2 regions of the Streptomyces sp. NPDC107471 genome follow, and region 1 is predicted to be linked to the other one. Evidence: riboswitches for the same ligand, from Rfam matches in the RefSeq annotation. Region 1 holds a riboswitch; the other holds the start of a gene.
What was found. A riboswitch is a leader RNA that binds a small molecule or an ion and turns the genes downstream of it on or off. The one in region 1 is predicted to bind ZMP and ZTP.
Positions count from the first base shown of each region.

Region 1 (14,549 bases):
GCCGGGCAGGACGAGGGGGTCACCCGGCAGCCGGTTCCGGTGCAGGGCACGGAAGACGTCCACACCGCTCACGGCCGATGACCCCCCGGTGCGATCCGGCGCGCGACCATCACCCGGTTCCAGTTGTTGATGGCGACGATCAGACCGATGAGATGGGCGAGCCGGACCTCGTCGAAGTGCCGGGCCGCGGTGGCGTACACGTCGTCCGGCACGAAGCCTTCCCCCGACTTCGTCCCGGAGGTGCTTCCCGTCAGGACGGTCACCGCCTCCGTCAGCGCGAGCGCGGCCCGCTCCCGCTCGTCGAAGACACCCTCGGCCTCCTCCCAGGCGGCCAGCAGGTCGAGCTGCTTCTCGCCCACCCCGTGCTCACGGGCGATCGCGAGGTGCATGTCCAGGCAGAACGCGCAGTGGTTGAGCTGCGAAGCCCGGATGACGACGAGTTCGGCGAGGGCCGGGTCGCCGAGCCCCTGCTTGGCGGCGGCGCTGAGCGCGGACAGCGCCCGGCCGACCTCGCGGTCGAGGACGTCCGTACGGCTCACTGGTGCTGCCCCGCCTCGTAGTGGCCCGGGACCAAGCGGCACGTCACACCGAACCGGTTCCACGCGTTGATCACCGTGACCGCGGCGATCAACTGGGCCAGCTCGGCCTCCTCGAAGTGCTTGGCGGCGTGCTCGTACACCTCGTCCGGCACGAAGCCGTCGGTGAGCACGGTGACGGCGTCGGTCAGTTCGAGGGCCGCGACCTCCTTCTCCGTGTAGAAGTGCTTCGACTCCTCCCACGCGCCGAGCTGGATGATGCGCTCCACGCTCTCCCCGGCCGCGAGGGCGTCCTTGGAGTGCATGTCGAGGCAGAACGCGCAGTGGTTGAGCTGCGAGGCACGGATCCTCACCAGTTCCAGCAGCCGCGGGTCGAGACCCCGGCGGGCGGCGGTGTCCAGGCGGAGCATCGCCTTGTAGACCTCGGGGGCGTGCTGGGCCCAGGCCAGCCGGGGCGTGTGCTCGGGGGTGTACCGGACGGTTTCCTCTGTGGTCATGGCTCGACCCTAGGAGCCGGGCAGCCCAAGGGTATGGTCCACTTCCATGGCGAAACCGCGGGCCACTTCCGGCATCGACCTGCACCTGGAACCCTCCGGCGGGGGTGTCCGGCGGGGCCTGACCGACGCCCTGCGCGAGGCCGTCCGCACCGGCCGCCTCGCCCCCGGCAGCCGGCTGCCCTCCTCCCGCGCCCTCGCCGCCGACCTGGGCATCGCCCGCAACACCGTCGCCGACGCCTACGCCGACCTGGTCGCCGAGGGCTGGCTCACCGCCCGCCAGGGCTCGGGCACCCGCGTCTCCATGGGGGCACCTCCCACGCCCTCAAGGCAGTGGGGGAGTACGGTCGTCCCGCCCACCGGGGCCGCGCCCCGCCCCCGGGAACCCGGGCGCCCCATCCACAACCTCGCCCCCGGCACCCCCGACCTCGCCTCCTTCCCGCGCGCCGAGTGGCTCAAGGCCGCCCGCCGCGCCCTCGCCACCGCCCCCTACCAGGCCCTCGACTACGGCGATCCGCGCGGCCGCCCCGAACTGCGGACCGCCCTCGCCGAGTACCTCTCCCGCGCCCGCGGGGTGCGCGCCGACCCCGACCGCATCCTCGTCTGCGCCGGCATCGCGCACGGACTGCGCCTCCTCGGCGCGGTGCTGCGGGCCCGGGGCGCCCGCACGGTCGCCGTGGAGTCGTACGGCCTCGACGCGCACTGGAACCTGCTCGCGGCCGCCGGCCTGCGGACCGTGCCACTGCCCTTCGACGAACGGGGCACCGACCCGGGGGAGTTGACCGACCAGGACGCGGTGCTGCTCACCCCCGCCCACCAGTTCCCGATGGGCGGCACCCTGCACCGCGACCGCCGGTCGGCCGTCGTCGATTGGGCCCGCCGCACCGGCGGCCTGGTCGTCGAGGACGACTACGACGGCGAGTTCCGTTACGACCGCCAGCCCGTCGGCGCCCTCCAGGGCCTGGACCCCGACCACGTCGTCTACGCGGGCACGGCCAGCAAGTCCCTCGCCCCCGGCCTGCGACTGGGCTGGCTGGTGCTGCCGCCCGGCCTCATGGAGGAGGTGTCGGCAGCCAAGGGCGACCTGGACACCTGCGGGGCCCTCGACCAACTGACCCTCGCCGAGTTCCTGACCTCCGGCGCCTACGACCGTCATGTGCGTGCCGCCCGGCTGCGCTACCGGCGCCGCCGCGACGCCCTCGTCGCCGAACTCGCGCGGCGGGCCCCGCGGGTCCACGCCACCGGGATCGCGGCCGGCCTGCACGTGGTGCTGCGGCTCCCGCCGGGCACCGAGCAGCCGGCGCTGCGGGCGGCGGCCTGGCAGGGCCTCGCGGTCCACGGACTGCACCGTTACCAGCACCCCGACGCCGTCGTCGAGCGGCGCGACGCGCTCGTCGTCGGCTACGGCACACCGCCGGACCACGCCTGGTCAGGAGCGCTGGAGGCACTGTGCGCGGTGCTGCCCGAATAGCACCGCCCCACCGAAAATCACCGGATCTCATTCCGTCGGTAGGGCTCACAACGCTGAGCCCTACCGGCAGCAACTCAAGCAACCCGCACGGGACTCACGGCGCGGGCTCCTGAACGGAATGCGCCGGGGCCTCACCGAACCGGGCCAGGGCCAACGCCCCCGCGACGGCCACCGCGAACCCCAGTACCGCCACCCACGCCAGCCCCTCCCGGGTACGGTCCCCGAGCCACACCACCCCCACCAGCGCGGGCCCGATCGTCTCCCCGATCACCATCCCCGCGGTCGCCGTGGTCACCGACCCCCGCTCCAGCGCCGAGGTCAGCGAGAGGAAGGCCGCGCCGCCGCCGACGAGCAGCGCGTACGTCGCCGGGTTGGCCAGCAGCGCCGACGGCTCGAGCGAGTCGATCAGGCGCACCGCCACCTCGACCACCCCGAACCCGAACCCGGCACCCAGCCCGAGCGCCAACGCCCGCCCGCGGTCCGGCAGCCGCCCGCCCCACAGCGCGAGCCCCAGCACGGCCAGGGCCGTCCCGAGCATCACGTACCCCAGGGCCGCGGGACCGCCCCGGTCGCCCTCCGTCCCGGACGCGATCCCCAACAGGGCCATTCCCGCGCACACCACCCCGACCGCCCCCCACTCCGCCCCGCTCAGCCGGACCCGCAGCAACCGCGCCGACACCACCGCCGTCACCGCGAGACTCGACGCGAGCGCCGCGCCCACCGCGTAGATCGGGACCGACCGCAACGCGGCGATCTGCAGCAGGAACCCCACCCCGTCCAGGGCCAGCCCGGCCAGATACCGCCACTGCCGCACCGCCCGCAGGAACAGCGTCACCGCGAACGCCGACCCCCCGCTGTCACCGCCACCCACTTCCGCGGCCCGGGCCGCCATCGCCTGCAACACGGTGGCCGTGCCGAAGCAGACCGAGGCACCGAGAGCACACACCATTCCAAAGAGCACAAAGTGACCCTAGGGGAGGTGAAGAGAGGTGGGCTGCCTTGGGTGAAGCTCTTACTGATCTCTAAGCTGTCCGCCGGACACACGCACACCAGGCCCACGGCCTGACCAAGGGGGAGACACCGACATGGCGGACGCACGCCGGCAACTTCGCTCGGGCACGGTCGCACTAGGCGGCGTGGGACTGCTCGCCATGGCCCTGACCGCCTGCTCCTCCGACCCCGACAAGCGCTGCGTCGACCGGGACAGCTACACCCTCGGCAAGGGCTACAAGGTCGTCGCCGACAAGAACTGCAAGTCCAGCACCTCGGTCAACGGCTCCTACTACTACGGCGGCAAGAAGAAGGGCACCTGGGTCACGGGCGGCTCCTTCACCAAGAAGTCCGGCAAGGGCTCCGGCAGTTCGTCGGGCAGCGGCGGCAGCGGGGTCGACCGCGGCGGCTTCGGCAGCGGAGGCAGCGGGGACAGCGACAGCCACAGTGGCGTCGGCAAGGGCAGCTCCGGCGGCTGACGGCCGAGCATCATGCGCCGACACACCATCACCCCCCGCCCCGACTGGCAGCGGACCGTCGAGACCCAGGGCCTCGTCTACCCGCTCACCCGTCACCCCGACGGCTCCCTGCGCCCCTACTGGGACGAGAGCGCCTACTACTCCTTCACGCTCCCCGAGGTGGAGGAGCTGGAGGAGACCGTCGAGACCCTGCACCGCATGTGCCTGGCGGCCGCCGACCACATCGTCACCGCGAACCGCTTCGCCGACCTCGGCATCACCGACCCGCGCGTGGCCGAGGCGGTCGCCGAGTCCTGGCACCGGCGTGCCGAACTACCCTCCCTCTACGGCCGTTTCGACCTCCGCCACGACGGCGAGGGCGGCCCGGCCAAGATGCTGGAGTACAACGCCGACACCCCCACCTCCCTCGTCGAGGCCGCCTCCCCGCAGTGGTTCTGGATGGAGGAGCGCTTCCCCGGCGCCGACCAGTGGAACTCCCTCCACGAACGCCTCGTCGCCGCCTGGAAGAAGCAGGCCGCCCTCCTGCCGCCCGGCAGCCCGCTCTACTTCGCGCACTCCTCCGCCGACGAACTCGGCGAGGACCTCATGACGGTCGCCTACCTCAAGGAGACCGCCGAACAGGCCGGCCTGGACACCGACTGGATCTCCATGGAGGAGATCGGCTGGGACTCCCTCTCCGGCCGCTTCGTCGACAACCAGCTCCGCTTCATCCGTAGCTGCTTCAAGCTCTATCCCTGGGAGTGGCTCACCACCGACCGCTTCGCCACCCATGTCCTCGACAGTCTCGACAACGGCGGCGGCACCGGCAGCACCCTGTGGATCGAACCCGCCTGGAAGATGCTCCTCAGCAACAAGGCCCTCCTCGCGATCCTCTGGGAGCTGTACCCCGACCACCCCAACCTCCTCCCCGCCTACCTCGACGGCCCCCGGCACCTGGCCACCACGACCGGCTACGTCGCCAAGCCCCTGCTCGGCCGCGAGGGTGCCGGCGTGACGGTCCACGCGCCCGGCACCGCTGCGGTGCCCCGCGAGGAGCCGTGCTGCTACCAGGAGCTGGCCCCCCTCCCCGCCTTCGACGGCAACCACGTGGTCCTCGGCGCCTGGGTCGTCCAGGACGAAGCGGCCGGCCTCGGCATCCGCGAGTCCTCCGGCCTCATCACAGACGAGTACGCACGCTTTCTGCCGCACGTGATCCTTTGAGGGGGAGGGCGGGGCAGAGGCTGAGGGCGGGGGCGGCAGGCGGCGTCTTCCGGGTGGGGTGAGTCGGGAGCGTTGGCTGGCTCGAGGTGAGCTGGGGTGCGGGCCTGGGTGAGCCGGAGTCCCGCCCGCCGTGGGTCGGAGTGCCGGCCTGGATGAGTCGGAGTGAGGCCCGCCGTGAGCCGGAGTACTGGCCTGGGTGAGCCGGAATGCCAGTCCGACGTGACACCCCCGAGCCGCGCCCCCGCACCCCCTCCGCGGCCGACAAGAAAACGCGTTGTCGCGTCCCGCCCGCCCGCGCTACGGTCACCTCACTCTGACGCACATGCTCTCTTGAGCCATCGCCGCAGAACGGGAGCAGGTCCGCGCACAGCGCGTGGGACCACGGAGGGGCGGCACAGGATCCGGCCGACCGGCGGATCCCGCACGCCCTCCGGAGGACTCTCCATGAACATCGGCCTCGGCCTCCCCATCGACGACCCCGCCGAACTGCTCACCTGGGCCCGGCGCGCCGACGCGGGCCCCTTCCGCACCCTCGGCCTGCTCGACCGTCTCGTCTACGACAACCCCGAGCCCCTCGTCACCCTGGCGACCCTCGCCGGTGCCACCTCCCGCATCCGCGTCCAGACCGAGGTGCTGCTCGCGCCCCTCCACAACACCGCCCTGCTCGCCAAGCAGACCGCGACCCTCGACCGCCTCTCGGGCGGCCGCTTCACACTCGGCATCGGGATCGGAGGCCGCGAGGACGACTGCCTCGCCGCCGGCATCGACCTGCACCGCCGGGGCCGCCGCCTCGACGCGCAGATGACCCTGCTGCGCCGCGCCTGGGCGGGCGAGCCGTACGGAGAGGGCGCCGGTCCCATCGGGCCCGCACCCAAGACCCCCGGCGGCCCCGAGGTCCTCTTCGGCGGCTTCGCCCCCGCCGCCCTCGACCGTGTCGGCCGCTTCGGCGACGGCTTCCTCGGCGCCGCCCTGCCGCCCTCCTTCATGTCCAACCTGTTCCGCGACGCCGAAACCGCCTGGCAGAAGCACGACCGCCCAGGCCGCCCCCGCCTGGTCGCCCAGGCGAACGTCGCTCTCGGCCCGGACAGCACCCTGGACCAGGCCCTCCGCAACCTCCGCGACTACTACGCCTTCAGCGGCCACGTCGCATACATGGAGGCCGGCCTGCTCACCACGTCCCGGCAGATCCGGGAGACCGTCGACGCCTACTTCGACATCGGTGCCGACGAGGTGATGCTCTACTGCTGGGCCTCGGACGCCGACCAGGTCGACCGCCTCGCCGAGACGCTGTTCTGACCTCCACCGCGCCCACGGCTTCGAGGCCCGGACCCCGCGGTCCGGCCTCGAAGCCGTCGCTCGCATGGTGGACGCCGCACAGGTGCCTTTCGGCGTGCCCGGTAGGCTGGCCGACAGGCCGTGACTGGCGCGCTGGGATGGGACGGACCATCAGGGAGCGGCCTGTGAGTGACCAAGTGCCGTGCGCCTGGGCCGAACCGTGAACCGTGACCGCTTCAAGCCACGCAGCCCGGAGGCCGCCATGTCAGAGCAGCAGCCCCTGTCCACCGAGTCCACGGCCTTCCGCGCCGCCCTCGACGTGATCCGCGCCGTCGAGCCGCGCGTCGCCGACGCCATCGGCCAGGAGGTCCACGACCAGCGCGAGATGCTCAAGCTGATCGCCTCCGAGAACTACGCCTCCCCGGCCACCCTCCTCGCGATGGGCAACTGGTTCAGCGACAAGTACGCCGAGGGCACCATCGGCCGCCGCTTCTACGCCGGCTGCCGCAACGTCGACACCGTCGAGTCCCTGGCCGCCGAGCACGCCAAGGAACTCTTCGGCGCCCGCCACGCCTACGTCCAGCCCCACTCCGGCATCGACGCCAACCTCGTCGCCTTCTGGTCCGTCCTCGCCCAGCGCGTCGAGGTCCCCGCCCTGGAGAAGGCCGGCGTCCGCCAGGTCAACGACCTCTCCGACGCCGACTGGGCCGAGCTCCGTCAGGCCTTCGGCAACCAGCGCATGCTCGGCATGTCCCTGGACGCCGGCGGCCACCTCACCCACGGCTTCCGCCCCAACATCTCCGGCAAGATGTTCGATCAGCGCTCCTACGGCACCGACCCCGCCACCGGTCTCGTCGACTACGACGCCCTGCGCGCCTCGGCCCGTGAGTTCAAGCCGCTGATCATCGTCGCCGGCTACTCGGCCTACCCGCGGCTGGTGAACTTCCGGATCATGCGCGAGATCGCCGACGAGGTCGGCGCCACGCTCATGGTCGACATGGCCCACTTCGCCGGACTCGTCGCCGGCAAGGTCCTCACCGGCGACTTCGACCCGGTGCCGCACGCCCAGATCGTCACCACCACCACCCACAAGTCCCTGCGCGGCCCGCGCGGCGGCATGGTGCTGTGCGACGACTCCCTCAAGGACCAGGTCGACCGCGGCTGCCCGATGGTCCTCGGCGGACCCCTCCCGCACGTCATGGCCGCCAAGGCCGTCGCCCTCGCCGAGGCCCGGCAGCCCTCCTTCCAGGACTACGCCCAGCGGATCGTCGACAACTCCCGCGCCCTCGCGGAAGGTCTGATGCGCCGGGGCGCCACCCTGGTCACCGGCGGCACCGACAACCACCTCAACCTGATCGACGTGGCCTCCTCCTACGGCCTCACCGGCCGCCAGGCCGAGGCGGCCCTGCTCGAGTCGGGCATCGTCACCAACCGCAACGCCATCCCGGCCGACCCCAACGGCGCCTGGTACACCTCCGGCATCCGCATCGGCACCCCCGCCCTGACCACTCGCGGTCTCGGCACCGCCGAGATGGACGAGGTCGCCGGTCTCATCGACCGCGTCCTCACCGCCACGGAGCCCGGCACCACCAGCAAGGGCGCACCCTCGAAGGCCCAGCACGTCCTGGACCCGAAGGTCGCCGACGAGATCGCCCACCGGGCCACCGACCTCGTGGCGGGCTTCCCGCTGTACCCGGAGGTCGACCTCGGCTGACCCGCGTCCTCTCTTGAGTTGTCAAGGAGCGGTGGCTCCTGGACCGGTGACTCCTAGAGATCGATGAGTTCCTGTCGTGGTTCGTCCCGCGGCGGTCCGGCTCCCGGCCCGACCGCCGCGCGGCGTATCAGCCGCGTGCCGCCGATTCCCGCAGCGAACCCCACGACGAGCCCCGGCACCGCCCACCACACGCCGTGGTCCGGTCCCTCCGACCGCTTGGCCTCCGCGCCCGGTCCGCCGGCGGCACCGCCGGCAAGTCCCGCGAGGCCCGCCCGGTCGAGCCGGTCGTAGACCTCCCGCGGGGCCCGGTGCCAGCGGATGTCGTCGTCCTCCCGCTCCGGCGCCGGATCCGAACGCACCCACGGCGTGCCGTCCCCGGCGAGGAACAGTTGGTCCTCCCGCGCCACCGCCACATCACCTCCCGGCGCCGAATCCGTCCGGGGCCAGCCGCCGACCCCCGTCAGCCCCCACAGCACGGTGAACCGCACCGCCGGATAGCGGCCCTCCTCCCACGCGCCCGACACCCGCTCGGTGCCCGTGTACGTCGGTTGCAGGAGCTGCCACAGCCGCGTGAAGTACGGCTCGTCGGCACGCACGGCTCGCGCCCGCCCCGAGTGACCGGTGACGACCATGGCCAGGTCGGGCCTGTCCAGGCCCGCCCGCCCGGTCGGCGGTGTCGCCGCACCGGCCGCGGGTGCCGCGAGCACGGTCACCACGACGGCCAACGGTGCGAGCACCGCGAGCGACCTGTGTCGTGTGCGCCGGAGTAATGCGAGTCTGCTCCGCACTGTCATCCCCCTCGATCGACTCGGCCTCGCTTCCTCAAGCTCGCGAGCACCTCCTTTCGTCACACATCACGCAGTTCCTGGCGCGGCCCCGGCTCTCGGCGCGGCCGCTCCCACGGCTTCCGCAGCACGAGCGGCCGCAGCACCAGCGCCAGTACCGCCCCCGCAGCCAGACCGGGAAGCGCCCACCACCACTCGGTGTCGTCGTCGACAGTGGAGGCCGAGCCCGCGGACGCTGTCGTGTCCACCGCCCCCGCCTCGCTCCCCGGCCCGCCCGCAGGGGTCGGGAAGATGGCGTGGCCCTCGCCGGAGACCTTGCCCATCACGCCCAAGTCCTTGAGCAGGGAACGCAGTTGGGCGGGGTTCTTTGTGAGGTGCCAATGGCCGTTCACCGTCTCCGGGACGTCTGCCGCGGTGTGTATCCACACCTGGTTTCCGTCCGCCACCGGGAAGACCTGGTCCAGTCGCCACGGTGAGACGTCGTGTGCCATCCAGGTGACGTTGATCTGCCGGGCGGCGAGCAGATTCGCCTCGGGCGGCTTCGTCCGGGTGCCCGCGCTCGGGGGACCGAGCAGCCGCGCCAACTCGCTGTACTCCTCTTCGGAGCAGTACAGCGACGCCGTCTCCCCGCTCTCCGGCGAGACCACCAGCACGCTCGTCGGGCCGCCCGCCGACGCGGACGGCGCACCCCACACCGACACGGCGAGCACGGCCGTCAACACCCCCATTCCCGCCGTCAGTTCACGACAGCGACCCCTCAGTCCACTCGCGACGCTCCTCATGCCGACCCCCAACAGACGATCCCCGTGCGGCCCGTCCGCGAGCCGCGTGTCACTTCTGGTACACCGCCCGGCCCGGCGGGGTTCCCACTCCGCCCGCACTAATCCGAGGGCTTCCCGACGCCCTCGCCCTGCGGCTCACCGACGGACCTCGCGATCTCCACCGCTCGCGCCTTCGACGGGACCCCCTCCAGCCGCAGCGTCACGTCCGCCGCGTCCGGGACGCCCGCCCGGTGCATCCACAGCAGCGTCGGCCCGGCGGTCCGCTGCTCGCGGACGTAGGGGGAGCCGGACGCGTCCACCAGCCAGAAACTCAGCAGATGGGGCCGCGGGAACCACAGAGCCGTGTCGTGGACCGCCCCGGGGTCCGAGGCGTCCCCGCGCAGCGAGAGCCACTCCGGCTGTTCCCGCACCCGCTTGGTGAAGCCGATGTCCAGCCGCGCCGGGTACTGGTCCAGCCGCACGGTGTGCCCCCGCTCCCGCCAGCACAGGCTCACCAGGGACCGCCCCCGCGGCTCGGCCGTCACCGTCACCGCGTCCGGCGCCCCGAGCGCGGCCGGCACCAGCGGCTCGAACCCCGCCCGCCGTTCGGCCTGCGCCAGTGACAGCGAACGCCCGCAGCCGGGGACCTGCGCTCCCGGCGAGGGCACCGCCGACGGGTCGTACCGCACCTCGACGCCGCCGAAGTCGAACCAGTCCAGGACCGCCGCCCGCACCGGAGGAGTGAGCGCGAGGACCGTCAGCAGCCCGCACAGGGCCGCGGTCAGCGAACGCCACCGTGCCCGCGTCCACCGCCGCACCGCCCGCAGTCGCTCCACGGGCCCCGTGGTCCGGGCCACCGGGGCGGGCAGCCGCTCGGCGAGTATCTGCTCCAGCACCCGCTCCACCATCGACTCGGTCCCGCCCGCACCCGGGGCGTCGAGCGAGCGCCCGAGCGCCCGCAGCTCCTCGGGCAGCCGGGAAGCACGCTCCCGCGCTCCCTCGCCCGGGCCCTCACCGCCGTAGGACTCACTCACGCTCGTCACCCCCTTCCCGGAGCTCCACGTCGGGCAGCAGCTTGCCGAGTTTGCGCAGCGCGCGGTTGAGCCGGGACTTCACGGTCCCCCGGGGCCAGCCCAGGGCCTGGGCCGTCTCGGACTCGTCCATCTCCAGCAGATAGCGGTAGGTGACGACCAGGCGGTGCTCCTCGCTCAGCTTCCGCAGCGCGGTCTCCAGCGCGGCGCGGCGCTCTATCTCCACGGCCGCCGTCGCCGGGTCGGCCGACTCCGGTATAAGCGGTTCGGCCTCCACGAGGGCCGCCTCGCGGCCGACGAGGGTGCGTTGGCGTGCGGCCGTGCGCACTGTGTTCCTCGTCTCATTGGCCACGATCGACATGAACCACGGCTTGAACGCCGAGCCCTCCCTGAAGCGGCCCAGCGAGCAGTACGCCTTGACGAAGGCCTGCTGCACCACGTCCTCCGCGTCCGCACCCGCCCCGAGCGCGGCGGCCGCTCGCAGTGCCAGGCCCGTATGGGCCCGCACCAGCTCCGCGTACGCCTCCGGCTCTCCGGCGCGTACGCGTGCGATCACCGCGGCCTCATCGACGATGCGGCCCCCCTCCCGCGTCCTCACATGTTGGGTACACCGCCCGGACCGAATCGGTTCCCACCCGTGGCACATCTGTTTCCGACTGGTTCCGGATCGGCCCCCGGCACCTGAGAGAATGGTGGGCATGGCCTCTGATCGACCCCGTGTGCTCTCCGGAATCCAGCCCACCGCAGGCTCGTTCCACCTCGGCAACTACCTCGGCGCCGTCCGCCAGTGGGTGGCCCTGCAGGAGTCCCACGACGCGTTCTACATGGTCGTCGACCTGCACGCGATCACGGTTCCGCAGGACCCGAAGGAGCTCACGGCCAACACCCGCCTGGCCGCGGCCCAGCTCCTCGCCGCCGGCCTCGACCCGGAGCGCTGCACGCTCTTCGTCCAGAGCCACGTCCCCGAGCACGCCCAGCTCGCCTGGGTCATGAACTGCCTCACCGGTTTCGGCGAGGCCTCCCGCATGACCCAGTTCAAGGACAAGTCCGCCCGGCAGGGTGCCGACGGCGCGAGCGTCGGCCTGTTCACCTACCCGATCCTCCAGGTCGCGGACATCCTGCTCTACCAGGCCAACGAGGTCCCGGTCGGCGAGGACCAGCGCCAGCACGTCGAGCTGACCCGCGACCTCGCGGCGCGCTTCAACGGCCGCTTCGGCGAGACCTTCACGATCCCGAAGCCGTACATCCTCAAGGAGACGGCGAAGATCTACGACCTCCAGGACCCGTCGATCAAGATGAGCAAGTCGGCGTCCACGCCGAAGGGCCTGATCAACCTCCTCGACGAGCCGAAGACCACCGCCAAGAAGGTCAAGAGCGCGGTCACGGACACCGACACCGTCATCCGCTACGACGTCGAGAACAAGCCGGGCGTCAGCAACCTGCTCACCATCTTCTCGACCCTGACCGGCACGAGCGTCCCGGAGCTGGAGCAGCGGTACGAGGGCAAGCTCTACGGCGCGCTCAAGACGGACCTCGCCGAGGTCGTCGTCGACTTCGTCACGCCGTTCCGGGAGCGGACCCAGCAGTACCTGGACGACCCGGAGACGCTGGACTCGATCCTGGCCAAGGGCGCGGAGAAGGCCCGCGCGGTCGCCGCGGAGACGCTGTCCCAGACGTACGAGAGGGTCGGCTTCCTGCCCGCCAAGCACTGACCGCCCCGGCCCGTCGGCACCGGCCGCCGGGCGTACCACCGCACACCAGCACCACCGGGCAGAGCGCTGCACATCACTATGCCTGCGCCTGCCCACAGCACAGCCGTGGCCGTACAGTCGATAGGCGGACGGCTGGGAACCAGTCCGACAGGACGACCGGGACGAACAGGAGACGACGTGGGGACCGTAACGATCGGTGTGTCGATCGCGGTCCCGGAGCCTCACGGCAGCCTGCTCCAGGAGCGGCGCGCGGGCTTCGGCGACGCCGCGGCTCACGGCATCCCCACCCATGTCACCCTGCTGCCGCCCACAGAGGTCGCGGACACCGCGCTGACCGCCATCGAGGCGCACCTCACCGAGGTCGCCGCGGCGGGCCGGCCGTTCCCGATGAAGCTGTCCGGCACCGGCACCTTCCGGCCCCTGTCACCCGTCGTGTACGTGCAGGTCGTACAGGGCGCCGAGGCCTGCACCTGGCTCCAGAAGCAGGTCCGTGACGCCTCCGGGCCGGTCGCACGGGAACTCCAGTTCCCCTACCACCCGCACGTCACGGTCGCCCACGGCATCGACGAGGCGGCCATGGACCGCGCCTTCGAGGAGCTCGGCGACTTCGAGGCCGAGTGGCCCTGCACCGGCTTCGCGCTCTACGAGCAGGGCGCCGACGGGGTGTGGCGCAAGCTGCGCGAGTTCACCTTCGGGGGATCGGTCGTGCCGCCCCAGGCGGGACATGTGGAGCGCGGCTCCCTGCCCACGAGCCAGTGGTAGCTCCCGGTACAGCCGCTCTGTAACTCCTGGTACAACCGACCGCACCGCCGTTCCGCGCGCCATACCTGGAGTTACAGCGGCAGGCGCCGGAACAGCGCCCGCGGCACGTGCCGCACCGCCGCCATCACCACGCGCAGCGCTCCCGGCACCCACACCGTCTCCGAGCGGCGCCGCAGACCCAGCTCGATGGCCGCCGCCACGGCCTCCGGAGTGGTCGCGAGGGGCGCCTCCTCCTGACCGGCGGTCATCCGCGAGCGCACGAAGCCCGGCCGTACGACCATCACGTGCACGCCCGTGCCGTGCAGGGCGTCGCCCAGCCCCTGCGCGAAGACGTCCAGGCCGGCCTTGCTGGAGCCGTAGATGAAGTCGGCGCGGCGGGCGCGCTCGCCGGCGACGGAGGACAGCACGACGAGCGAGCCGTGCCCCTGGGCCTGCAACGCGCGCGCGGACACCAGGCCGGCCGAGACGGCACCCGTGTAGTTGGTCTGCGCCACCCGCACCGCGGCGACCGGCTCGCGCTCGTCGTGGGCCTGGTCGCCGAGGATCCCGAAGGCGAGCAGCACCATGTCGACGTCACCCTCGGCGAACACCTTGCCGAGCACCGCCTCGTGCGACTCGGGGTCCAGCGCGTCGAAGGCGACGGTGCGGACCTCGGCCCCGAGGCCACGCAGTTCCGCGGCGGCCGACTCCAGGCCGGGGGAGGGGCGCCCCGCCAGCCACACCGTGCGGGTGCGGCGGACGACCAGACGGCGGACGGTGGCCAGCGCGATCTCGGACGTACCGCCGAGGACGAGCAGGGACTGGGGGATGCCGAATGCGTCCTTCACGAGCAGCTCCTTGCGAGGGCTTGGGTTGTACGGGCGGCCGGGGCCGGGCGGCGGACTCAGAGGGTGAGGCGGCGGGACAGGTCGGAGGTGAACACCCCGCGCGGGTCCAGCTCCGCGCGCAGCGCACGGAAGTCGTCGAGGCGCGGGTACATCGCGGCGAGCAGCTCCGGCCGCAGCCGGGAGTCCTTGGCGACGCAGACCCGCCCGCCGACCGCTGCCACCTCCTCGTCCAGCTCGTCGAGGAGGGCGCCGAGTCCCGGCAGGGCGGCCGGGACGTCCATGGCCAGGGTCCAGCCGGGCACCGGGAAGGAGAGCCATCCGGGGTCCGCGTCCCCGAACCGCTGGAGAACGGCGAGGAACGACGGGCACCGCCGTCCCGAGACCCGCCGCACGATCCGGTGCAGGGCCTCCTCCTGCCCGTGGCCGACGACGAACTGGTACTGCACGACGCCGCCGCGGCCGTAGACCCGGTTCCAGTGGGGCACGGCGTCCAGGGGATGGAAGAACGCGGA
Region 1 covers NZ_JBVJPC010000002.1:601,401-615,949, reverse strand. The annotation lists gene ACZ66S_RS07715 (isocitrate lyase/PEP mutase family protein) at 1-72, opposite strand, end outside; gene ACZ66S_RS07710 (carboxymuconolactone decarboxylase family protein) at 69-539, opposite strand; gene ACZ66S_RS07705 (carboxymuconolactone decarboxylase family protein) at 536-1,033, opposite strand; gene pdxR (MocR-like pyridoxine biosynthesis transcription factor PdxR) at 1,080-2,501, shown strand; gene ACZ66S_RS07695 (DMT family protein) at 2,596-3,450, opposite strand; gene ACZ66S_RS07690 (hypothetical protein) at 3,587-3,970, shown strand; gene ACZ66S_RS07685 (glutathionylspermidine synthase family protein) at 3,983-5,170, shown strand; gene ACZ66S_RS07680 (LLM class flavin-dependent oxidoreductase) at 5,615-6,466, shown strand; ZMP/ZTP riboswitch at 6,577-6,666, shown strand; gene ACZ66S_RS07675 (glycine hydroxymethyltransferase) at 6,708-8,159, shown strand; gene ACZ66S_RS07670 (hypothetical protein) at 8,213-8,866, opposite strand; gene ACZ66S_RS07665 (hypothetical protein) at 9,007-9,672, opposite strand; gene ACZ66S_RS07660 (hypothetical protein) at 9,825-10,739, opposite strand; gene ACZ66S_RS07655 (RNA polymerase sigma factor) at 10,732-11,292, opposite strand; gene trpS (tryptophan--tRNA ligase) at 11,435-12,448, shown strand; gene ACZ66S_RS07645 (2'-5' RNA ligase family protein) at 12,626-13,210, shown strand; gene ACZ66S_RS07640 (decaprenylphospho-beta-D-erythro-pentofuranosid-2-ulose 2-reductase) at 13,282-14,037, opposite strand; gene ACZ66S_RS07635 (FAD-binding protein) at 14,094-14,549, opposite strand, start outside.

Region 2 (14,549 bases), on a different contig from region 1:
GTGAGGTCCGAAGGAGCACCGTGAGCAGCACCGAGACGGAGACCGGGCCGCCGACCTGGCGGCTGCTCCTCGGATACGTACGACCGCACCGGTGGACCCTGCTGACGGGTGCCCTGCTCTCGCTCCTGACCGGGGTCACCGGTCTGCTGCTGCCGCTGGTGGCCCGGGAGTTGATCGACGACCTGTCCCACGACCGCACGATCACCGGCGCGTTGGTCGTCATGTCGGCTCTGGTCGTCGCCAACGCGGCGGTGGGGGCGCTGGGTTCGTACGTGCTGCGGCGTACCGCGGAGTCGGTGGTGCTGGGTGCGCGGCGCGCGCTGTCGTCGTATCTGCTGCGGCTGCGCGTCCCGGCCGTGGACCGCACCGAGCCCGGTGACCTGATGGCCCGGATCACCTCGGACACCACGCTGCTGCGCGAGGTCACCACCGACTCGCTCGTGGGCCTCGGCACCGGCGGGCTCACGCTGGTGGCGACCGTGGTGATGATGGGCCTGGTCGATCCGGTGCTGCTGGGCGTCACCCTGGCGGTGATCCTGGCCGCGGGCACGGTCCTCGGGGTGATCGTGCCACGCATCAACCGGGCGAGCCGGCAGGCCCAGGACGCCGTCGGCGTGATGGGCGCCGCACTGGAACGCATCCTCGGCGCGCTGCGCACGGTGAAGGCGTCCGGCGCCGAGCACCGGGAGGAGCGGACGCTGCACGCGGCGGCCGAGGAGTCGTGGCGGCAGAGCGTACGGGCCGCCAAGTGGTCGGCGGCGGCCGGCAACACGGCGGGGCTCGCGATGCAGATCGCGTTCATCACGGTGCTCGCGGTGGGCGGCGCACGGGTCGCCACCGGGGCGATCGACGTCGGCACGCTGGTCGCGTTCCTGCTGTACGTGTTCTATCTGATGTCGCCGATCCAGCAGGTCGTGGGGGCGGTCACGCAGTACCAGACCGGGGCCGCCGCGCTGGCCCGTATCGAGGAGGCGCTGCGACTGCCCGCCGAACCGGCCGCCCCGCCCGCGCCGTTGCCCGCCGACGGGGCCGCGCCGGCCTCCGTCGCCTTCACCGACGTCCGGTTCCGGTACGCCGAGGATCTGCCGTACGTCCATCACGGGGTGACGTTCGCGGTGCCCGCGCGGGGGATGACGGCGTTCGTCGGGCCGTCGGGGGCGGGAAAGACGACGGTGTTCTCGCTGATCGAGCGGTTCTACGATCCCGAGGCCGGGGTCGTGACGCTGGACGGCCGCGATCTCGCGGACTGGGATCTGCCCCGGCTCCGGTCCGCGATCGGGTACGTGGAGCAGGACGCGCCCGTCCTGTCCGGCTCGCTGCGGGAGAACCTGCTGCTCGGGAACCCGGAGGCGGACGAGGACGCGCTGGCGCGGGTGCTGCGGACGACCCGGTTGGACGGTCTGGTGGCCAAGCTGCCCGGCGGGCTGGAGACGCTGGTCGGGCACCGCGGGACCAAGCTGTCCGGCGGGGAGCGGCAGCGGGTGGCGATCGCCCGGGCCCTGCTGCGGCGGCCCCGGCTGTTGCTGCTGGACGAGGCCACCTCGCAGTTGGACGCGGTGAACGAGGCGGCCCTGCGGGACACGGTGGCGGAGGTGGCGCGCACGACCACGGTGCTGGTCGTCGCGCACCGGCTGTCCACGGTGACGATGGCCGACCGGATCGTGGTCATGGACGCGGGGCGCGTCCGCGCGGTGGGGACGCATCGGGAACTGGTCGAGGGCGATCCTCTGTACGCGGAACTCGCGGCGACCCAGTTCCTCGCCACGGCGGGCTGAGCGCGGGGGCGGGTCCCGGCGGGGACGGACATGCGTCGAGGGCCACCCGGCGGTCCGGGTGGCCCTCGCAGTTCCGTGCGGAGGTCAGTGGACGGCCGGCACCAGCCCGGTGACGGGGGCGACGAGACCGGTGACCTGACCGAGCTGGTTCAGGTCGTTGACCCGGTTGAGGCCGGCGAGCTGCCGGGAGACCGGCGGGATCTCGTCCCTGTGCTCCACGGGGATCTCGCTCGACGCGAGCGAGTCGAGCACGGTGACCGGGTTGAGCCCGGCGTCCGAGGCGGCCGCGTCGGCCGCGTTCGCGAGGGGGGCGGTGAGACCGGTGACGCCGACGGCGAGACCGACGGCGGCAACGATACGGCGAGTTGAGATCATGTTGTCAGCAACGCCGCCGGGCCCCTCCCGGACACGGCCGGCCGATGCCCCTCACCCGTCAGGCGGAGCGCCCGTCCCGCGCTTGCCGTGGCCGCCGGGACGGAGGAGTCTCGAAGAAACAGCCCTGCGCGACCCCGCTCCCTGTCGGGTCGCGGCCCTCGAAGGAGGTCACCATGGGCACCGCGGCAAGCCCCGGATTCACCAGCGAAACCCTCCGCAGCGGCATCGAAGGAAACTCCGCGTCGAACCTTCTGTCGCTCTACGCGGACGACGCCGAGATACGCGTCGTCGACCGCAACAGTCAGCCCAGCCACCCCAAGGTGGTGCACGGCAGGGACGAGATCGGCGCGATGCTCGACGACGTCTACAGCCGGGACATGACGCACACGATGGAACGGTGTGTCGTCGACGGCGACCACGTCGCCTTCACCGAGTCCTGTCTGTACTCCGACGGCGTACGCGTCCTGTCCGAGTCGATGCTGACGCTCCGGGACGGCAAGATCGTCGAACAGACCGTGATCCAGGCCTGGGACGAGTGACGGAAGGACGCCGAGGGGCCGGACCCGGCCGTCGTACCGCGTCGGTTAATGTGATGTCCGGACCGTGACTGGCGCTGAGGTGGAGCACCACCGTGGAGCGGTCCGCACACTCGATGCCGTGCGCCTGGGCGATTCCTTCGATCGGCTCAGGAGTGGATCATGTCCCAGGCACGGCTGCTGGACGGCACCGCGTTCGCCCGGCGCATCGTCGAGGAGACCGCGAAGCGGGCCGCCGACCTCACCGCGCGCACCGGCCGGGCGCCCTGTCTCGCGACGGTCCTCGTCGGCGAGGACCCCGCCTCCGTCACCTACGTCCGGATGAAGCGCAACCGGTGCCGCACGGCCGGCATCGAGTCGCGGCACGTGGAACTGCCCACGGCCACCACCACCGAGGAGCTGGTCGGCACGCTGCGCGCCCTGTCCGCCGACCCCGGTGTGCACGGCATCCTGCTCCAGCACCCGATGGGCCCGCACATCGACGAGCGGGCCGCGTTCGAGGCGATCGCTCCGGAGAAGGACGTCGACGGCGTCACCTTCGCCTCCTTCGCGACGATGAGCTTCGGCCTGCCGGGGTTCGTGTCGTGCACCCCGGGCGGGATCATGCGCCTGCTCGACGAGTACGGCGTCGATCCGTCCGGCAAGCGGGCCGTGGTCGTGGGCCGCAGCGCGATCCTCGGCAAGCCGGCCGGGATGCTGCTGCTCGCCCGGGACGCCACGGTGACCTACTGCCACTCCCGTACGACGGACCTGTCGGCGGCCGTACGGGAGGCGGACATCGTGGTCGCCGCGGTGGGCCGGCCCCGGCTGATCCGCGGCCAGGACATCAAGCCCGGCGCGGTCGTCGTCGACGCCGGCTACAACGCGGGCAACGTCGGTGACGTCGACTTCGACTCCGCGGTGGAGCGGGCCTCACTGATCACGCCGGTGCCGGGCGGGGTCGGTCCGATGACCATCGCCACGCTGCTGGAGCAGACCGTGCGGGCGGCGGAGACGGCGGCCCGGGAGGGCTAGGTCAGTTCGGCGTCCACTTCTGGTTGTTCTGGCCGTTGCAGTCCCGGATCACGGAGCGTTCGGCGAGACCTCGGCTGCGGTGCGGGTGAACTGGCCGATGCGCACGGGTCGTTCGCACGGGGCGCCGGCGCCCGGCGCCATACTGTCGGCGTGCGAGTAGCGATCATGACAGCGGGTTCCCGGGGTGACGTGGCTCCCTTCACCGGGCTGGGGCACGGTCTGGCGCGGGCCGGGCACGAGGTCACGCTGGTCACCCACGGCCGCTTCGAGCCGCTGGCCACGCGGGCCGGCCTCGGCTTCCACGCCCTGCCGCTCGATCCCCGCGCCGAGCTGGAGTCCTCGCGCGGGCGCGCCCTGCACCGCAGCACGACCGGCGTGGGCAAGCTGGTGCGGGTGGTGTCCATGGCGCGGGAGCTGGCCGTGGAGATGGTCGACGACCTGGTGGCCGCCGCCCGGGTGAGCGACGCGCTGCTCCTGTCCGGCTCGGTGGCACCACTCGGCCACGCCATCGCCGAGGGCCTGCGCCTGCCGAGTCTCGGCCTCAATCTCCAACCCCTCGCTCCCACCCGGGAGTTCGCGCCGCCCATGCTGGGCGTCGGCTCCTGGGGCCGCCTGGGCAACCGGGTCGCCGGGCTGGGCCTGAACCTGGCAGTGGAGCAGGTCTTCGCCGCGGCCCTCCCCCCGCTCCGGGCCCGCCTGGACCTGCCACGCACGGGCCCCACCGCGGCACTGCGCACCCGCGAACGACAGGGCTGGCCGGTCCTGCACGGCTTCAGTCCACGGGTGGTCGCCCGGCCCGGCGACTGGCGGTCCGGGCTGGACGTGACGGGCTACTGGTGGCCGTACGACGGCGACGCGCCGCTCCCCGACGACCTGCTGCGGTTCCTCGGGGCCGGCCCGCCGCCGGTGTTCGTGGGTCTGGGCAGCGCGACCGTGCCCGACCCCGAGCGGATCAGCGCCGCGATCGTGCGGGCGCTGCGCCGGGCCGGTCTGCGCGGAGTGGTCCAGCGCGGCTGGGCGGGCCTGTCGGCGACGGGCGACGACATGCTGACCGTCGACGAGGTGCCGCACTCCGCGCTCTTCCCGCGGATGGCGGCCGTGGTCCACCACGCGGGCGCGGGTACGACGGCGGCGGGTCTGCGCGCCGGGGTGCCGGCGGTACCGGTACCGGTCCAGTTCGACGAGAGCTTCTGGGCGGCGCGGCTGGTGGCGCTGGGCGTGGCCCCGCGGGCCCTGCCGCTGCGGCGCCTGAGCGCCGACACGCTGGAGGCGGCCCTGCTCCGGGTCACGCGGGAGGCGGAGTACCGGGAGCAGGCGCGGGAGCTCGGGGCGCGCATCCGTGAGGAGGACGGTGTGACACCGGTGCTGGAGGCGGTGGCCGGGCTCTGACGCACCGGTCCGCCGGCCGGAGCGCGGGTCCGAGCGTCCTGGAGGCCGTCCCGAGGGGGGCGACCTGCCCCGGGTCCGACCCCTGGAGCGTCCCGATGGGCTGCCGGTCGTGGCGGGACTCGCCGTCGTGGTCTTCTTCGACGATCAACGTCCCAGTGGATCAGCGTCGGCTGCCGCGAGGGGTGCGCGTCACGAGGGTCGGGACGGCCCGCTCACTCCCGGCCCGTGTCCCACCCGGGCGGCCGCAGGATGCCCAGCAACTGGCGGACCAGTTCCTCCACCACCTCGTCCAGGGTGGCGTCCACCCATCCGGCGTTCCAGTCGTGCAGCAGCCCGTTGACGCTGCCGATGAAGCCGGTCGCCGCGAGCCGGTAGTCCCGCCGGGCCGCCTCGCCCCGCGCGACGGCCCGGTCCGCCTCGGCGCAGACCAGGTCGACCCAGTGCGCCCGACGGGCCAGCCGCTGCTCCTCGAGCCGCGCGCTGACGCCGATGATCTCGACGAACGTGATCCGCACCCGGCGGGGATCGGATGTGACGCTCGCCGCGTACGCCCGGAAGATCGCGGCCGCGCGCTCGGCGAGCGGCATGTGGTCCGCGTCGGCCACCGCGGCCATCACGGCCGCCGTCGCCCAGTCGTTGACCTCCAGATGAAGCGCGGCCAAAACGTCCTCAAGGGTGCGGAACTCCTCGTAGAACTGGCGGGTGGACAGGCCCGCGGCCTCGCTGAGGGCCGCGACGGTCGTGGCGCGGTAACCGGGCGCGTCCCCGAAGAGCTGGAGCGCCGCGTCCAGGAAGCGGCGGCGCCGCTCGGCCTGCCGCTCCGCGGCTGTCTTGCCGCCGTAGCGACCGGTCGGGGCCTTGAGCCTGCCCGTCACCGAACCTCCCACCCGGGCCGGAGCGTCCGGCCTCCCGTATGAGCGCCAATTTTGTCGTGCACGCAGTCTTGTGGAGAAGGGCACACCTTCCTTACTTTGCAGTAAGTTGACTCTGAAAGCACGCGTCTTCAGTTTCGCCGTCTTGGCATGCCCCTGTCATGAGCCGCCCCGAGGGAGACCCGCCATGCCTGTTCTCAAGCCCGGACGCCTGTGTGCCATGGCCGCCGCCGTCGTCCTGACCGCCACCGTCCCCGCGACCGTCGCCTCCGCCGCGGACCCCGCCGCCCTGCGCGAGGTGCTGTTCGTGGGCAACAACTGGGACGGCACCGCCGAGGTCATCAAGTCCTCCGGCGACCCGGCGAAAATCGGCCGGATCAACGTCATCCCCGACAAGGACGCGCGGATGGCGGAGATCAACGCCGACCCGATCAAGTGGATCTACTTCATGGCGATCCGCAACAGCGTCGGCGAGGGCCACGACCAGTTCGTCGACGACATGTACTCCACGCCGGACGGCAGGTCGGTCGTCGTCTCACGGCCGAGCTTCGCGGACGTGGTGTCGATCGACCTGGCCACCGGGAAGATCAACTGGCGCTTCAAGGTCTCGGGGTACCGCGCCGACCACATGGCGGTCTCCCCCGACGGCACCCGGGTCGCGGTCTCCGCCTCCACCGCGAACACCGTGCACGTGCTGAACATCACCACAGGTCAGCAGCTCGGCTCGTTCGCCACCGGCGACAAGCCGCACGAGAACATCTTCAGCAAGGACGGCAAGTACATCTGGAACATGGCGATCGGCGACGTGAACACCGACTCCGACGCGCCCTGGCTGGACTGGACGAAGGGCGACCGGCACATCACGGTGGTGGACGCGACCACCTACAAGCAGGTCAGGACCATCGACATGCGGGACAGGCTGAACGCGATCGGCCTCACGGACTACTCGGACGCCGTCCGTCCGGCCGTGTTCTCGCCGGACGAGTCCAAGCTGTACTTCCAGGTGTCGTTCTTCAACGGCTTCTTCGAGTACGACCTCGCCACCGACAGGATCACCCGCACCAAGACCCTGCCGAAGAACCCGGCGACCAGCGACGACCGCACCACCATGGTCAACGACTCGCGCCACCACGGCCTTTCGATGAGCCCGGACGGCAGCAAGCTGTGTGTCGCGGGCACCATGGACGACTACGCGACCGTCGTGAACCGCGCCACCCTCCAGGAGGGCCCGCTCGTGCCCGCCTCGAAGCCGTACTGGGCGACCGTCAGCGGCGACGGCAAGAGCTGTGTCGTGTCCGAGAGCGGTGCCGACCAGGTCACCGCGATCGACTTCGCGACCGGGCAGAAGACGGCGTCCGTGCCGGTGGGCGACCACCCGCAGCGCGTGCGGCTGGGCCACGTGGCCGCGGACTGGACCAGCCCCTCCTCGTAGGCCGGGAGCGTCCGGGACCCTCGGAGCCGGGTACGCCTCGACGCGGAGGCGTACCCGGCTTTCGGGTGTCGGTCCCGGGCCAAGCCGGTCCCGCTGTGCTCAGCCGAACTTCTGCGCGACCCAGGCCGCCAGCTCCGCCTGGGCCGCGCTCAGCGCGGACGCGGAGGGCGCCGCGGCCCCGTTGGTCACCAGCGCGTAGTGCAGGACGCCGGAGTCCGAGTCGGTGAGGAGCAGCCGGCGGCTGCCCGTGCCACCGGGTTCGGGAGCCGCGCCGACCGGCGCCGACGAGATGTAGGCGGCCGGGCCGTGGACGGTGCCCAGGTCGGAGACCACCGTGGTCGTCGCGGTCGGGAAGGAGGCCGGCAGGTGGAGCTCGGTGGGCGCCGAGCCGCTCGCCGAGCGCCACACCAGCACCGCGTACTGACCGGCCCCGACCAGGGACGACACCGCGGGGAGCGTGCTCGGTACCGGGTTCCAGGTCAGGGTCGTGGAGCCGTCGCGCGAGCGGTCCTCGTAGGTGAAGGCGGCCGTCGTGCCCGAGGTGGCGCCGGGGTAGACCCGGTCGAGGAGCCGGGCGTCCTGGCGGAGCACCGCCGTGCCGGAGTCGTCGAGCCGCACGGCCGACAGGTCCTCGTCGTTCCAGGCGTCGCCCGAGCTCTTCACCTTGTCGGGGTTGTCGTTCATCAGCTCGTGGTGACGGCCGTTGTAGATGTCCCACTGCCACTGGCTGCCGGAGAGGACGGGCCCCGAACCGGCGGGCGCGGACCACCATCCGGCGCCCTTCACCCGGGAGTCGAGGGCCTGGTACATGGCCTTGAGGACGGTCGGCGCCTTGCCGGCGGTCGAGCCGTTCAGGGGGTGTCCGAACTCGCTGACCACGGCCGTCGTCCCGGCCGCCGCCGCGCGGTCGCGTACCGTGCCGAAGTCGCCGGCGTACTGCCCGTCGGAGGCGTTGCCCCACATCAGGATGCCGGAGATGGCCTTCTGGTCGTAGAAGTGGGTGTTGAAGACGTACCGGGAGCCGAGCGTGCCGGCGTCGAGGAGGCCGCCCTCCTCCTTGCTGACGTTGCCGTTCCAGAAGAGGTTGGGCTCGACCAGGGCGGGCTTGTCCGTCCAGCCCGCCGCGTCCATCCGGTCCCGGAACCTCACGTAGAAGGGCCAGAGCAGGTCGCGTTCCCAGGTGCGGCTGTTCTGCCCGGAGTCGTACGTGCCGGCGTAGGGCTCGTTGTAGGGGTCGAAGCCGACCACTCCGGCGAACTCCCCGGCGCTGAGGTTGGCCTTGAGGTACGCCATGGTCTTCTGGGCGGTGGCCAGGAAGGCGTCCTGGAGGCCGTACCTGTTGTGCCAGAAGTCGTACTGGGCCGCCTTCACCGCGCCGTTCTGGGTGATGTTCTGGCCCCACAGCAGGCAGATGCCGCAGGACTCGGCGGGGTAGCCGCCGAGCGCCACGGCCCACGCGGGGGCGCCGTCGCCGGTGTACCAACTGCCCGAGTTGAAGAGCCAGCGGGAGTACAGGTCCTGGTGGAAGTCGGGGTAGACGCGGATGCCCGCGTCGAGGAACGCCCGCATCTGCGCGGTGGCGTTCGCCAGGTAGGCGCTGTCGACCTGGCCCTTCACCGGCTCCGCGGCGGCCCACGAGAGCAGGAAGCGCACGGAGTTGCCGCCGCCGAGGGCTCTGAGCGCGGTGGCCGACTTCCTGGCGTCGGCGACCGAGGCGAAGGGCAGGCCCTTGTTCTCGGCGAGCTTGGTCTCGCCGGAGACGTTGTAGCCGCGCAGCACGACCTCGCGGCCGTTGCCGTCGACGAACCGTCCGTTCTGGACGGTGAGGGGCGTGTCGTCGAACGGCAGGGAGTCGGTGAGGGCGGCGGCGGGGGCGGGCCGGGCACCCGCGACCGTCAGGAATCCACAGAGGACAACCAGAACAACGAGCAGACGTGCGCGTTTATTCGGCATGTCCATTACAGTCCGGCCATTTCGGTACAACGTCAACACCATCTGACTGATGAGTAAGTTTCACTTTCGCCGCCTGCGACGCCTCATCCGCCGACGCGACGCGTCACGTTCAACAGGTACTCCTTCCGGTTGAGGGGGTTGTGATCACTGCGTGGGCGCCGCGGAACGGTTCCGTGCGAGACCGGCGCGTAGTGGTCGAAGCCGCTCTCCAACTCCCCCTCGCCGCGCGTCAGTCCGGGCAGCCGCTGCTCCAGGCCGTGCACCCGGGCGGCCGGTACCGCACCCTCCAGGACGCACCGGTCGCCCCGGGTCCCGGTCGTCCGCGGCACGCCCCGCAGCGCCGCCAACACCGGCAGCAGGGCGCCGAGGGTGTCGGCCGGAGCCTCGATACGGAAGCGGTGCATCGGCTCGTACACCTGGGTGCCCGCCCGGCGCAGCGCCTCGGCCAGGACCAGCGGGGTCAGGCCCCGGAAGTCGGCCCCGGTGCTGGACATGCTCTTGTCGAAGCCCTGGTGGGCGTGGCTCTGCCGGGGGCAGTAGCCGCAACGGGTCAGGGTGACCGTGCAGTCGGTGACCTGCCAGCCGGCGAGGCCCTGCCCGAGGGTCTCGCGCACGGTGTCCTCGACGGCCTTGAAGAAGGCGTACGGCATGGCCCCGAGCTCCACCTCCAGCCGGAAGGCCACGCCCGAGCCGACCGGCGCCGGGTCGACACGCAGACCGACGGTGGCGAGGAAGGGGTTGCCGTCCTTCTTGACGAACTCGGCGGCCTCGCCCGTCCCGGCCGGCCGCTCGACGCACAGGGGCGTGGTCTCGCGGAAGGCGACGCCGAGGCCGAACTCCTCGGCGAGCGTGGCCTGGACGACCTCCTTCTGAACCTCGCCGTACAGGGAGACGGAGGTCTCCTGGCGGACCTCGTCGTGGCGCAGGCCGATCAGCGGGTCCTGCTCGGCGAGCCGGGTCAGGGCGAGGTGGAGGGACCTGGCGTCCGTGTCCGGGCCCGGCACGACGACCGTCTCGAGGGAGGGCGGGGCGAAGAAGTGGCCGTGGGCCGCGCGCGGTTCGCCGAGGGCGTCGCCCACCCGGATGTCGGCGAGGCCCCGGAGCCTGGCGATCCGGCCCGCCGGGACCGCCTCCCGAGGGACCTCGGTGCCGCCGTCGAAGACGCTGATCGCGGTGACACGGCCCTCCGTGCGCGCCTCGCCGAACGGCACTCTGTCGCGGATGCCGAGGGTGCCGGAGAACAGGCGCGCGTACGCGATCTTCTCCCCCGCGGGCCCCCGCTCGACCTTGAACACCGTGCCGGAGACGGGCCCTTCCGGGTCGCCGTCGGCGGCGGGCAGCAACTCCCGGATGCCGGTGATCAGTTCGGGCACGCCCGCTCCCGTGGCCGCCGACCCGAAGTACACCGGGTGCACCAGGGCCCGCCCGGTCTGCGCGGCCAGTGCCCCGCGCAGCAGCCCTTCGTCGACCCGCCCCTCGACCCAGGCCGTCAGCAGGTCGTCGTCATGGTCGGTGAGGACGTCGTAGGCGCCGATGCCCGCACGGAACCGGGCGTCCCGGGTGCCGGGGCCGGACACCGTCCCCATCGGCACGATCGCCGGAGTGAGCCGCTCGGCGAGGGCCCGCAGGACAGCGTCGTAACGTGCTCCGCGGCGGTCGATCTTGTTGACGAAGACGAGGGTGGGGATGCGCAGCCGCTGGAGGGTCCGCATCAGGACCCGGGTCTGCGCCTGGACGCCCTCGACGGCCGAGACCACCAGGACCGCTCCGTCGAGGACGCCGAGGACCCGCTCCACCTCGGCGATGAAGTCCGGGTGGCCGGGGGTGTCGATGAGGTTGACGGTCGTGTCGTCCACCGCGAAGGAGACGACGGCCGACTTGATGGTGATCCCCCGCCGGCGCTCCAGCGCGAGGGTGTCGGTCTGTGTGCTGCCGGCGTCGACGCTGCCGATCTCGTCGATGACTCCGGCCGAGTGCAGCAGCCGCTCGGTCAGGCTGGTCTTACCGGCGTCGACGTGGGCGAGGATCCCGAGGTTGAGCAGGTGCACGAAGCGTCATGTCCTTTGCAGCGAGGGAGATTCCTTCCGGGACGGACATGGACGCAGTGCGCATGACGGCTCCTGGATCGTGCGCGGGCAAAGACCTCTGAAGTGCAGCAGGCGCGAACCGTCGACGGCAACGGATTAACGCTCAACCAGTCGCGTCCCGACTCTCGCCCCCTCCCCGGAGCGGTCCTAGAGTGACGCACATCACGTCCGTGGTCCTGGGAGGGCACATGACCCGTATCTCGGTGAAAGTGGACGGCACGGTGTATCAGGACGAGGTGGAACCTCGTCTTCTGCTGATCCACTACCTGCGCGACAGGCTGGGCCTGACCGGCACTCCCATCGGCTGCGACACCTCCAACTGCGGGGCCTGCACGGTCGATCTGGACGGGGCGACCGTCAAGAGCTGCTCGGTGCTCGCCGTCCAGGCGGACGGGAGCGAAGTGACCACCGTGGAGGGGCTGGGCCGCAACGGCGAGTGGACCGGCCTCCAGCGCGCCTTCCACGAGCGGCACGCCCTCCAGTGCGGCTACTGCACTCCAGGCATGCTCATGGCGGCGCGCGATCTGCTCCGCGAGAACCCGCACCCGACCTCGGACGAGGTGCGTCACGCCCTGGAGGGCAACCTCTGCCGCTGCACGGGCTACCAGAACATCGTGCGGGCCGTCCTGGCCGCGGCCGACCAGGGGATGACCACATGAGCGAGGTCGGCACCGCCCGGCTGCGCAAGGAAGACGCCCGGCTCCTCACCGGGCAGACGCGCTGGACGGACAACATCGACTCCAACGGGCTGCTCCACCTCGCGATCCTTCGCAGCCCCATGGCACACGCGCGCGTGGACCGCGTCGACGTCTCCCCCGCCCTCGAACGGCCCGGCGTGGTCGCCGCGTTCAGCGGCGCGGACCTCGCGGCGGGCCTGGGATCGCTGCCCTGCGCCTGGCCGGTGACCGAGGACATCGTGCTGCCCGACCACCCGCCGATCGCGGTGCACGAGGTGCGCCACGCCGGTGACCCGGTGGCCGTGGTGGTCGCCCGCGACCGGTACGCGGCCGCCGACGCCCTGGAGGCGGTCGAGGTCGAGTACACACCGCTGCCCCCGGTCCTGGACCTGGAGGCGGCACTGGCCGAGGACTCCCCCCTCGTCCACTCCGACAAGGGCACCAACCGCTGCTACGACTGGCCGCTGCACACCGGCGAGGACTTCGCGGCGGTACGCCAGCGCGCCGAGGTGACCCTCAGGCGCCGCTACCACCAGCAGCGGCTCATCCCCAACGCCATGGAACCGCGCGCGGTCGTCGTCACCCCCATCGCCGCGTCCGACGAGTACACGGTCCACTCCTCCACGCAGATCCCGCACATCCTGCGGGTCATGCTCGCCGTGGTCACCGGCGTGCCCGAGCACAAACTGCGGGTGGTCGCCCCGGACGTGGGCGGCGGCTTCGGCTCCAAGCTCCAGGTGTACGGCGAGGAGGCGATCGCCCTCGCGGTCGCACGCCGCCTCGGACGGCCCGTCAAGTGGACCGAGTCGCGCTCCGAGGGCTACCTCGCCACCCACCACGGGCGGGGCATGATCCAGGACGTCGAGATCGCCGCGAACCGCGACGGCTGGCTGCTGGGCCTCAAGGCCGACCTGCTCGTCGACATGGGCGCCTACCTGATGCTGGTCACCCCGGGCATCCCGATCCTGGGCGCGTTCATGTACCCGGGCATCTACAAGATGGACTCCTACGAGCTGAACGTCACCGGCGTCTTCACGACCAGGACGCCGACGGACGCCTACCGCGGCGCCGGCCGCCCGGAGGCCACGTTCGCCATCGAGCGGATCATGGACGAGCTGGCCGTCGAACTCGGCCTAGACCCGGTGGAGTTGCGGCGCCGCAACTGGATCCGCCACGAGGAGTTCCCGTACACCACCATCGCGGGTCTCACCTACGACAGCGGCAACTACGAGGCCGCGACCGACAGGGCGCTCGCGCTGTTCGACTACGACAAGCTGCGCGCCGAGCAGGCGGACCGCAACCAGCGGGGCGACACCGTACGGCTCGGGATCGGGGTGTCGACGTACACCGAGATGTGCGGGCTGGCGCCGAGCCGGGTGCTGCGGGACCTCAGGTACGCGGCCGGCGGCTGGGAGGCGGCGAGCGTGCGCATGCTGCCGACCGGCAAGGTCGAGGTGGTCACCGGGACCAGTCCGCACGGCCAGGGACACGTGACCAGTTGGAGCCAGATCGCCGCCGACGTGCTCGGGGTGCCCTTCGAGGACGTCCAGGTGGTGCACGGGGACACCCGGGCGGCACCGCAGGGCATGGACACCTACGGCTCGCGGTCGCTGGTGGTCGGCGGCACCGCCGTGCACCACGCGGCCACGAAGGTCGTCGACAAGGCCCGCAGGGTCGCCGCGCACCTGCTCGAGGCGAGCGAGCGGGACCTGGAGTTCACCGACGGCGTCTTCTCCGTGAAGGGGTCGCCCGAGGCGCGCAGGACCATCCAGGAGATCGCCTTCGAGACGTTCACCTCGCACGACCTGCCCGACGGCGTGGAGCCCACCATCAACGCGGGGCACCTGACGGACCCGGACGACTTCTCCTACCCGCACGGCACCCACCTGTGCGCGGTCGAGGTCGACACCGAGACCGGGCTGACCCGGATCAGGTCGTACGTCGCCGTCGACGACGTCGGCCGGGTGATCAACCCGATGATCGTCGAGGGCCAGGTGCACGGCGGCCTCGCCCAGGGCATCGCCCAGGCCCTGTACGAGGAAGCGGTCTACGACGACGAGGGCAACCTCGTCTCCGGCACGATGGCCGACTACCTGGTGCCGTCGGCCCCCGACCTGCCCGACTTCGTGACGGAACGCACGCAGACCCCCGCGACCACGAACCCTCTGGGCGTCAAGGGAGTCGGCGAGGCCGGCACCATCGCCTCCACCCCGGCCGTAGTCGGCGCGGTCGTGGACGCGCTGCGACCGCTCGGCGTGCGGGACGTGCGGATGCCCTGCACGCCCGAGCGGGTCTGGCAGGCCCTGAAGGAGGCCTCGGCATGATTCCTCCCAGCTTCGAGTACGCCCGCCCCGGCAGCGTCGAGGAGACGGTACGCGTGCTCGCCAAGGGCGGCGAGGACGCCAAGGTGCTGGCCGGCGGGCAGAGTCTGCTGCCGCT
Region 2 covers NZ_JBVJPC010000003.1:793,894-808,442, reverse strand. The annotation lists gene ACZ66S_RS13200 (ABC transporter ATP-binding protein) at 21-1,775, shown strand; gene ACZ66S_RS13195 (hypothetical protein) at 1,860-2,150, opposite strand; gene ACZ66S_RS13190 (nuclear transport factor 2 family protein) at 2,324-2,689, shown strand; ZMP/ZTP riboswitch at 2,744-2,826, shown strand; gene ACZ66S_RS13185 (bifunctional 5,10-methylenetetrahydrofolate dehydrogenase/5,10-methenyltetrahydrofolate cyclohydrolase) at 2,849-3,700, shown strand; gene ACZ66S_RS13180 (glycosyltransferase) at 3,866-5,089, shown strand; partial or broken gene ACZ66S_RS13175 (PLP-dependent aminotransferase family protein) at 5,106-5,243, opposite strand; gene ACZ66S_RS13170 (TetR/AcrR family transcriptional regulator) at 5,302-5,964, opposite strand; gene ACZ66S_RS13165 (YncE family protein) at 6,149-7,393, shown strand; gene ACZ66S_RS13160 (cellulase family glycosylhydrolase) at 7,493-9,352, opposite strand; gene ACZ66S_RS13155 (GTP-binding protein) at 9,430-11,394, opposite strand; gene ACZ66S_RS13150 ((2Fe-2S)-binding protein) at 11,622-12,092, shown strand; gene ACZ66S_RS13145 (xanthine dehydrogenase family protein molybdopterin-binding subunit) at 12,089-14,434, shown strand; gene ACZ66S_RS13140 (FAD binding domain-containing protein) at 14,431-14,549, shown strand, end outside.
Region 2: another riboswitch for ZMP and ZTP. It lies ahead of ACZ66S_RS13185 (bifunctional 5,10-methylenetetrahydrofolate dehydrogenase/5,10-methenyltetrahydrofolate cyclohydrolase); the one in region 1 lies ahead of ACZ66S_RS07675 (glycine hydroxymethyltransferase).